DNA from 3 places in the Lactiplantibacillus sp. 3062 genome. Region 2 is predicted to be linked to each of the others. Evidence: predicted binding sites of a transcription regulator. Region 2 holds the regulator's gene; each other region holds the start of a gene.
The links. The regulator NrdR, encoded in region 2, represses ribonucleotide reductase genes. The targets are predictions, from matches to a motif close to ACACNATATATNGTGT.
Positions count from the first base shown of each region.

Region 1: nrdD (anaerobic ribonucleoside-triphosphate reductase) is a predicted target of NrdR. The motif match lies at 1,529-1,544, and genes of this name have one in related genera.
Region 3: ACWQAU_RS07390 (redoxin NrdH) is a predicted target of NrdR. The motif match lies at 1,810-1,825, and genes of this name have one in related genera.

Region 1 covers NZ_JBVAYE010000004.1:60,472-63,720, forward strand. Annotated here, with positions in the region: gene ACWQAU_RS08000 (FAD:protein FMN transferase) at 1-52, opposite strand, end outside; gene ACWQAU_RS08005 (peptide deformylase) at 134-544, opposite strand; gene ACWQAU_RS08010 (hypothetical protein) at 687-1,160, opposite strand; gene nrdD (anaerobic ribonucleoside-triphosphate reductase) at 1,609-3,249, shown strand, end outside.
Region 2 covers NZ_JBVAYE010000002.1:485,160-488,408, forward strand. Annotated here, with positions in the region: gene ACWQAU_RS05335 (replication initiation and membrane attachment family protein) at 1-1,186, opposite strand, end outside; gene nrdR (transcriptional regulator NrdR) at 1,208-1,723, opposite strand; gene coaE (dephospho-CoA kinase) at 1,765-2,358, opposite strand; gene mutM (bifunctional DNA-formamidopyrimidine glycosylase/DNA-(apurinic or apyrimidinic site) lyase) at 2,368-3,192, opposite strand; gene polA (DNA polymerase I) at 3,204-3,249, opposite strand, start outside.
Region 3 covers NZ_JBVAYE010000003.1:293,979-297,227, reverse strand. Annotated here, with positions in the region: gene nrdE (class 1b ribonucleoside-diphosphate reductase subunit alpha) at 1-1,370, opposite strand, end outside; gene ACWQAU_RS07390 (redoxin NrdH) at 1,509-1,739, opposite strand; gene ACWQAU_RS07385 (class I SAM-dependent methyltransferase) at 1,962-2,570, shown strand; gene tadA (tRNA adenosine(34) deaminase TadA) at 2,573-3,079, shown strand; RNA gene ffs (signal recognition particle sRNA small type) at 3,133-3,219, shown strand.

The DNA of each region.
Region 1 (3,249 bases), on a different contig from region 2:
GCTGAGCGAGTGCAGGAATTGCTGTCTCGCCATTATAAGCTAAAGTTGTCATAAAACCAGTCCTATCTTTCATAAATATCAACGAGTTCAGCAAACTGAACATTTATTCCCGCTCAGTTAGAAGTAGGCACAATTAAATCAGTTTCCCTGCACAGTGATCTAATTCATGTTGAATAATTTGTGCTGTGAAGTCGTTGAATCGTTGTTGTTGCGGTTTAAAGTGTTGATCTTTATATTTCACCGTGATTTGGTGATAGCGGCTAGTCGGACGTTCACCAGGTAAGGACAGGCAGCCTTCCTTAGTCTCGTAAGTGCCGTGATGATCAATGATCTTCGGATTGATCATTGCAATTGCAAAGGGACCGAGTTGCACGACAATAATTTGTTTGTTGACCCCAATCATATTCGCGGCCATTCCAACGCAATTATCGGTGTGTGCGGCGAGGGTATCCAGTAAATCAGTCAAGACTTGAGTGTCTGCAGGGGTTGCTAAGTCAGCAGGGACACTAAGCGCGGCGGGATCATGCACAATTGGTCGAATCATTTGATGTTCCTCCATTGATTAGTCATATTAATTTAATTATAGAGAGCACGGTTGACAGAAGCAAGTCGTTCGCTAGTTGTCAGGCCCTAAAAAAAACACCACACTCACACAAGTCAACGTGCAAATGTGGTGTGGCCTTCAATTAGTACGACAATTTAAATGTTGGCGTTAAGGTGCCCGCCTTTAAGGCGTCATTAGTTGTGGTGGGAACCTGGTTGTGTTCAGGCTGCCAATTTGGATCTTTAATCAGTGCGATATTAGTCCCTTGATAATTCATGGTCATTTGATTAGCGTCGTTGAGGGTCAGTTTTGCAACATTGTGATCGATTGTGAACGTGGCACGTGTATCACTTAACGTTAACGTTGCGCGACTACGAATGGACGTATGTCCGCGTCGGAACCAAGCAACTTGATGATTGGTACTGAGGTACAGACTCATTGCTGGTCTAGCGCTGACCCAGCGACCTAAGAAATCCCGAGTCGTGACTGAGCGAACGGCGCTGACTTTTGATGTTGCTGGTTGAACGGTGGGCGTTTGTGTGTCAGTGGCAGAATGGCATCCTGTCAGTAGCCCTGTCAACAACAAGCCAACGATTATTCCCCTGCTTTTTTGCATAATTATTCTCTCCTCCAATGTCCACATCCCTCAATGAGGACTTAATTTCATTATAGCGAATCCGCCGCATGAGTTAAACAAAATAGTCATAAGTTAATCAGTTTACAACAACTTGGTTGTGTTCAGCTTAATTTTTAACGAATTAAAATTCGGTTTATGGCGTGTGAAAAATATTGAAAGCAAGCCGTATCAAGGTTGGTTCGGTAGTTAACGAGATTGATTAAATATTCTGATATTAGATAAAAAACAGTATAAAAAATATTTTTTAAATATTCCAAAGACGCACTAACCGGACGATTAAAGCGATTTGGTGTACACAACTGAAGGTGACAGTTAATTTTGGCAATGGGCAAGTTAATGGAAATGAGCTACTATATATAGTATTGATTCAAACAGAACGCACTATCAATTGTATTCAATCAATGACTTTGAAAAGTGGGGAATTAAGATGCTAACAACGACAACTAACGATATATTAGACCAATTACGGCCACTGACCGTCACAAAGCGGGGTGGCGAACAAACGAAATTTCATCCGTATAAAATTGACTTTGTCTTACGACGGTTGTTAGCGACTGATGACGAGGTACGGGTCGTCAAGCAGGCCCTTGTTGCCCAGTATCAAGATGCTGACAACATTGATACTCGGGAGCTACGTAGTACCATGATGCAGATTTTGAATGCGCAAGGCCTGACCGCGGCAGCTAAGGCATATCAGGATTACTTTGAAGCTGAACAGCAGCGGTTTGCGGCAGCAACTAATGTTCAAGGACGGATTGAAAAGTTGTTTGAGCGCGATGCCAGCGTTGTGCATGAAAATGCAAATAAGGATAGTACGATTTTTAACACGCAACGCGACTTAGAAGCCGGTGCTGCAAGTCGCGCCATGGGCTTGAAGATGCTACCAGATGTCGTGGCTAAGGCGCATCTGCGTGGCGATATCCATTGGCATGATCTCGATTATTCACCAGTCACGCCTGAAACGAACTGTTGCTTGATTGATTTTGACGGCATGTTCAAAAATGGGTATAAGATTGGGAACGCCGAAGTTGCCTCACCCCGGTCGATTCAAACGGCTACAGCGCAAATGGCGCAGATCATTGCCAACGTGGCTTCATTACAGTATGGTGGCTGTTCCGCTAACCGGGTCGACCAATTATTGGCTCCCTATGCGGCAATCAACTATCAAAAACATATGACTGATGCGAAAAAGTGGGTCCCTGCCGATCAGCGGGAAGCTTATGCGAAAGCCAAAACTAAAAAAGATATCTATGACGCGATGCAAGCCCTTGAGTATGAAATCAATACGTTATATTCGTCACAGGGCCAGACGCCGTTTACCACGGTCAATTTTGGTCTAGGAACTAGTTGGATTGAACGAGAAATTCAAAAGGCGATTCTCCAGATTCGAATCAAGGGACTCGGTAAGGAGCACCGAACTGCGATTTTTCCTAAATTGATCTTCACGATGAAGCGGGGGTTAAATTTAAGTCCGAATGATCCCAATTATGATATTAAAATGCTCGCGATTGAGTGTTCGACCAAGCGGATGTATCCCGACCTTTTAATGTATGACAAGATCAAGGCATTAACGGGGAGTTTTAAGACGCCGATGGGGTGCCGGTCCTTCTTACAAGGTTGGCGTGATGAAAATGGTGTCGAGGTAAACTCGGGCCGGATGAATTTGGGCGTGGTGACAGTCAACCTGCCACGAATCGCGTTAGCCGCACATGGGGACCAACAGTTGTTCTGGGAAATCTTCGAGGAACGGATGGCGACTTGTCATGAAGCACTCGCGTACCGTATCGAACGAACGAAGGAAGCTAAGCCGGAAAATGCACCACTCTTATACATGTATGGGGCGTTTGGTAAGCGGCTACCAGCAGGTGGTAATGTCGATGAGCTCTTCAAAAATCAGCGGGCGACTATTTCACTGGGATACATTGGAATTTATGAAGTCTGCACGACCTTCTTTGGTCCGAACTGGGAACAAGACGAGCACGCGTTAGCTTTTGCGGAGACCGTGGTGAAAGCGTTACGGGATAAGTGTGCGCAGTGGGCGGCTGAAAGTGGCTATCATTATAGTCTG
Region 2 (3,249 bases):
ACATCAAAGCCGCTTCCGGCGTCGTAATGCCGTGTTGTTGCCAATCATTGGCGACTGTTTCTAGCAAATTACGATTAAGGGCAGCTAACTCCCGATTTTGCAATAAGTAGTAGATCACCATGTTGATGACGGCATTGGGTAATACCCCCCGACCAATTAAATCATGAACTAGTCGGTTCTCACCGCTCGTCACAAAACCATGTTTCTCCTGCTTCAAAGCTGATAAAAAGTCATACGGTGCTGTCTGCTTAGCATACGTCACGAGTTGCTGCTCAGCTGTTGAGAGTTGTGCTGAAGCCTTGGTATCCTTAGCGGTCGTCGTTGCAACCGGTGCTTCCGTAGCGACCTGCTGACTCGAAACTGCGGGCCGTTCATAGCGCCGCGCAATCAATAATTTCAATTGATTTTCATCAAACTGACCCGTTGTTAAACTAGCCACTTCACTGATTAACTTAGCCATCTCAATCTCACTGATGCCGTAGACCCGACTTTCCGTAATGATCAGTTGCCGTGAACTCGCAACCTGTTTGAGATCAACATAGTTCTGCTTCAAAATTTGCCCCAACAGTTGCCAGTCAAAGTCATCGTCACTGAGCACGGGCGAGTGATCCTCGGCCGGTTCATTGGCCGCCAATTGGGCGCGCACCTTTTGCACTGAAAGAGGTGGCGTCGTAACTTTTTGACTATCAACGTGAAACACATCTAAGATATTTGCCGTCACGTCTTTGGCAGCCGTCAAGTCAATCGGCTGTGCTGCAAAATCGCCAGCAAGTTGTTGATAACGTAACTCACCGACCGTATCTAACAATAGGACACTCAATAGATCATCCGCAAAGAATTGTAACGCCAGTAATGGTGCTTGTAGTTGATAAATGTACATGGCACCCAATTCATCTTGTTGATAATAGCTGCGCAACAAGCCAGTTGCTTCAAGTTTACGCCGAGCCGCTAACACCGTCGGCAAGTCCACATTTAGGATGCCAAGCAGTTCCGCGTGACTGCGTCGATTGCTCAGCTCATTCTCGCTACTCTGTAAGCTACGTAACGCCGCGTACAAGCTATATGCCAAGGGCCCCATCAGTGGCAAGTATAATTCCGCCAATACAGCTTGTTGCGCCGCACTAAGCGCTGGTGCTTGCGGGACCACTAACCCAGTTTTGGGTGTTAAGGGTTCATCATTTGGCATGTTGTTCACCATTCTTTTTCACTAATCTTTTTTTCGTTTAGGTGCGTGGGTCGTCTTCGCTGACGGTTTTGCCAGTTTGACCTTATCACGCTCCATCATATCTTGGAGCTCATTCAAGAAGACGTGCATATCCTTGAATTGCCGGTAAACACTGGCAAAACGAATGTACGAAATTTCGTCAATATCTGCCAATTGCTCCATGACATACTCACCGATAACTTGGCTTGAAATTTCATTTTCGCCCAGTGACCGGACCTTATTTTCAACATCATCAACGACGCCCGTCATGGTTTCCATGCTAACGGGTCGTTTCTCGGCCGAGCGAATAATTCCGCGCAAGACTTTTTCACGATTGAATTCTTCGCGGGCACCATTTTTCTTAATGACTAATAATGGCGTGGCTTCGACCCGTTCAAATGTTGTGAACCGGAACCCACAGTTTTCGCATTCCCGGCGCCGTCGAATCACGCGACCATCATCAGTTGGTCGACTGTCAACCACGCGGGAGCCATTATGATGACAATGTGGACATTGCATAGACTTCTCACCCCTTGTAACAACTAACAATCAGTTTTTCTTTATTTAGTAATAGTTTTCAGCCATTTTAACACGGCTGCTTTAGTTTTATCAATGTTGGCCCCGTTATCAATGACAACGTCAGCCCTTGCGACCTTCTGTGCAAGTGGCATTTGGCTGTCAATTCGTGCCTGAGCCGCCTGTTGCGATAAGTGGTTACGCGCCATCAACCGCTGCAATACTACGGCGGGTGATGCCGTCACAACCAACACTTGATCACAAACGTGTTGCCAGCCACTTTCAAATAACAACGGCACATCTAAAATAATTGCGTCTGGCTGTTGCTGGTTCGCCGCGACAATCGCTTCGAACATCGCGTACTGAATCGGTAACCGTGTAATTGCGGTTAAGGCTTGTAAAGCTTGAGCATCGTTAAAAACCAACTGGCCAAGCCATGGCCGATTCAGCCGCCCGTCTGCCAGCACTGCTTGCTGACCAAAGTGCGCCACAATCTTTTGGGTCGTCGGTTGGCCTGGTCCTTCAACCTGCCACGCGATTTTATCCGCATCAACGATTGGTAACTTAGTTGCCAGCAGCTTAGAAACAGTCGACTTACCAGTGGCAATGCCACCAGTCAATCCAATCAACTTTGTCATCTTGATCACCTACAACCGTTGTTCTAACGGGCAAAAATGGGTCCCTCGCTGTGCCACTTTGATTTTCTCAATAATTGTGCCACACCGTTCGCAAGGTTCCCCTTCACGACCATAGACGTGTAAGTGATTTTGAAACTGACCGGCTTCACCAAATGCCGTTGAAAATGAATGAACAGTGGTGCCGTGACCTTTAATTGCCATCGCCATTTCATCAATAATGTTTTGGCGCAATGTTGCAATCTCATCAGTAGTTAGTGAATTAGCAGGCCGCATTGGATGAATCTTACTCATCCATAGCGTTTCGTCCGCGTAAATATTCCCAATGCCCGCAATCTTACTTTGATCCAACAATAGTGGCTTGATCATCTTTTTCGACTTGCCAAAAGTGGCCGTCATATAAGCCAGTGTTAACTGTTCAGCAACGGGTTCCGGGCCAATTGTCCGCAATCCCGCCACCGTGTTTTCTTCACCGGTCGGCACGAGCGTCATTCGCCCGAACTTACGCGTATCGTTGTACAGCAAATCACGATCATCGGTCAGATGGAAGATCACGTGCGTGTGTTTACCTTGATCTTCACCACGCGGTACAACATTATACTTGCCTTCCATCCGCAAATGCGACACCATCGTCAGACCATTGCTAAAGCGAAACAACAAATACTTCCCCCGCCGATCAATGGTCTGGATCGTTTGGTTGGCTAAACGCTGTTTGAAACTATCGACATCATTATTAATAATTTTCGGCCAAAAAACCTCGATACTAGCAATCGTTGCCCCGCTAACCAGACGATTTAAGCCGCGACGAACAGTTTCAACTTCAGGTAATTCAGGCATGGTGGTTCCCCCTATTTTGCATCGTACCAAGTATCACCGTAGTGGCTCTCAACCTTT
Region 3 (3,249 bases), on a different contig from region 2:
TGACGGTTCCCTTTTTGGATGGAAGGAACGACGTCGACGTTAGAGTGGTCAGTAACAAAAGTTAACGCGCGCACCATGGCTTCAACAGAATGTCCAAAGTCTGGAGAGGTCATTAAGTTAACAATGTTAGTCGAACCAAGGTTACAACTAATATCAGTTCCCAACTTCTCATACTGTTGTTGGTCATCAATTAATGATGGGGTTTGCACTTGCATCACTTCTGAGCACAAGTTACTCATCACGATTTTACCGTCGATAGGATTTTCGCGGTTCGCGGTATCAATGTTGACGACGTATGGGTAGCCAGATTCTTGTTGTAACTTGCTGATTTCATTTTCAAGGTCACGCGCCTTGATCTTAGTTTTACGGATGTTCGGGTTCTTAACCATATTGTCGTATTCTTTGGTGATATCGACATATGAGAACGGTACCCCGTATTCGCGTTCAACGCCGTAAGGACTGAAGAGATACATATCAGCGTCAGCCTTGATCAACTCGTAAAACTTGTCGGGTACGGTGACACCGAGTGAAAGCGTCTTGAGCCGAATCTTTTCGTCGGCGTTTTCCTTCTTAGCAGAAAGAAAGGCAATAATATCTGGATGAAAGACACTAAGGTAAACGACCCCGGCACCTTGACGTTGACCTAATTGGTTAGAGTAGGAGAAACTGTCTTCTAATAATTTCATGACGGGTACGACCCCACTAGCAGCGCCATCGATATGCTTGATTGGATCACCGGCACCCCGTAAGTTGCTGAGGTTAATACCGACCCCGCCACCGATCCGAGAAAGTTGTAACGCGGAGTTAATCGTCCGGCCGATTGAGTTCATATCATCGGTCGATTGAATCAAGAAGCAAGAAATCAATTCACCACGCCGGGCCCGGCCAGCATTGAGAAAACTGGGGGTGGCTGGTTGATAACGTTGGTGAACGATTTCGTCGGCCAGGTCCATCGCCAAGTCTTCATTACCATCAGCAAAGTAGAGGGCGTTCATTGCCACACGGTCAATAAAGTTTTCCAAGTAATAGTCGCCATCATCCGTCTTTAAGGCGTATTGGGCATAAAATTTGTAAGCCGCCATAAACGTCTTGAAGTGGAAGTCTTGCGACCGCAAGTAATCGTAAAGTTTTTCGATAAAGCTAAAATCATACTTATCAATGGCAGGGGTTTCCAAATAGTCGTGTTCACGTAGGTAGTCAAAGCGCGCCTTAAGACTATCAAATTTCATCGTGTTCGGTTCAACATTTTGTTCAAGGAAAGCGGCAAGTGCCTCCTGATCCTTGTTGAGCGGAATCTGATTGTTAACGGGAATATTGATCTCATTATTTAAGTCGTAATACGTGACGTCTTTTAAATCTTTTAAGGTCATAAGGAATCCTCTTTCTATCAGTATAATTGTGGCTGGCAAAATCGACGACCCACAATCAGTAGGTTGATGATTGTGGGTCGTTTATCATATTTTAAAGGGTAAACCAGCTATGTAACCACGCAAAAAAGCGTGAACAAACTAAACAGCTAATTGTTTTAAAGCATCAGGACGGAAGCCGGCAATGCTGTCTTCGCCATTGATTTCAACGACCGGAACAGCATGGAAACCTTGATTCTTCAGGTAATCGACGTATTCAGGATTCGTATTGATGTTCTTCTCTTCAAAGGCAATATTGTGCGCCGTGAGGAACTTCTTAGTCATCTTGCATTGCATGCAGTTGTTTTTAGTAAATACAGTAACTTTTTTCATTTTTCATCATCCTAACTCGTTTTTCTGATAAATTTAGTATACAACATGTGGTGAAAAAAACAATCAAAAAACACAACATCTAGGGTGTGGTAAAAATCACAAGCCCTAGATGTTGTGTTAGTGTCAGCTTTTAACCGACTAAAAAGTTTTTTAAATTATTTGTGGTTCACTCGCTGAATCAGTTATCATAGATATAGACCAGAAATTTAGAGGAAAATAAATATGACCAACTATTATTATACACACAATCCGGATATTGTGCATGATGAAAAGCAATGGAATTTTGAAATTTTTAATCACTCGTTTAAATTTACGACGGACAACGGTGTCTTCTCCAAGCGTACCGTGGATTACGGCTCACGAACACTACTTGCAGCGTTTGATCCAACTGATTTGTCAGCGGGCCCAATGCTAGATTTGGGAACCGGATATGGTCCCATTGGGATGGCGCTCGCGTATCAATCACCCGAACGAACGGTTGATATGGTCGATGTGAACGAGTTAGCGCTAAGCTTAGCGCGTAAAAATGTTGCTTTGAACCAAATTACGAATACCAATATTTTTACGTCTGATGTCTATCAACAAGTGACCGCGACTAATTACGCGGCGATTGTCACCAACCCACCGGTGCGCGCAGGTAAGGCAGTGGTGGATGCGATGTTAACGGGGGCCGTTTCACGGCTAGTCGTTGGTGGAACACTCACCGTCGTTTTACAGAAAAAGCAGGGCGCACCATCTGCGAAGAAATTGATGCAAACGACCTTTGGTAATTGTCAGGTGATTAAGAAGGACAAAGGGTATTACATCCTACAAAGTGTAAAGGAGGGATAGTCGTGACGGAACCAACAGCGGAAGACTGGATGCAAGAAGCATTACATGAAGCGCGGATGGCCTACTTAATTGGCGAAGTGCCGATTGGGGCCGTGATCGTTCACCAGGGTGAAATTATTGGCCGTGGTCACAATTTACGGGAGCATGGTCAGGATGCAACGATGCACGCGGAAATTATTGCGATTCAGGAAGCTTGCGAATATTTGCATAGTTGGCGATTAGCCGATTGTCAGCTATATGTCACCTTGGAACCATGTTTGATGTGTAGTGGGGCTATTATTAATGCACGGCTACCTGAACTCTACTTTGGTGCCCGTGATCCCAAGGCTGGCGCCGTTCGTAGTTTGTATCAGGTGATGGATGATACCCGGTTAAATCATCAAGTAACGGTTCATGAACGCATCTTGGCACGTCCGGCCGGCGAGATGTTGGAAAACTTCTTCCGTGGGATTCGTAAACGGAAAAAGGCGGCTAAAAAAGCACGACGTGAAGCTGCTGAAAAAAATTAGGCCGATGGCTGGTAATTGTGGCGCAAATCATGTATTATAGTATTTGCCGCAAGGCCAAAAGGCAAGGGTGGATTTACGAATCGTGTCAGGTCCGGAAGGAAGCAGCACTAAGTTTGCTTCATCTTGTGCCTTTTGTTTTTATGAAATGTAACAGCTCTTAGCCATTCGGT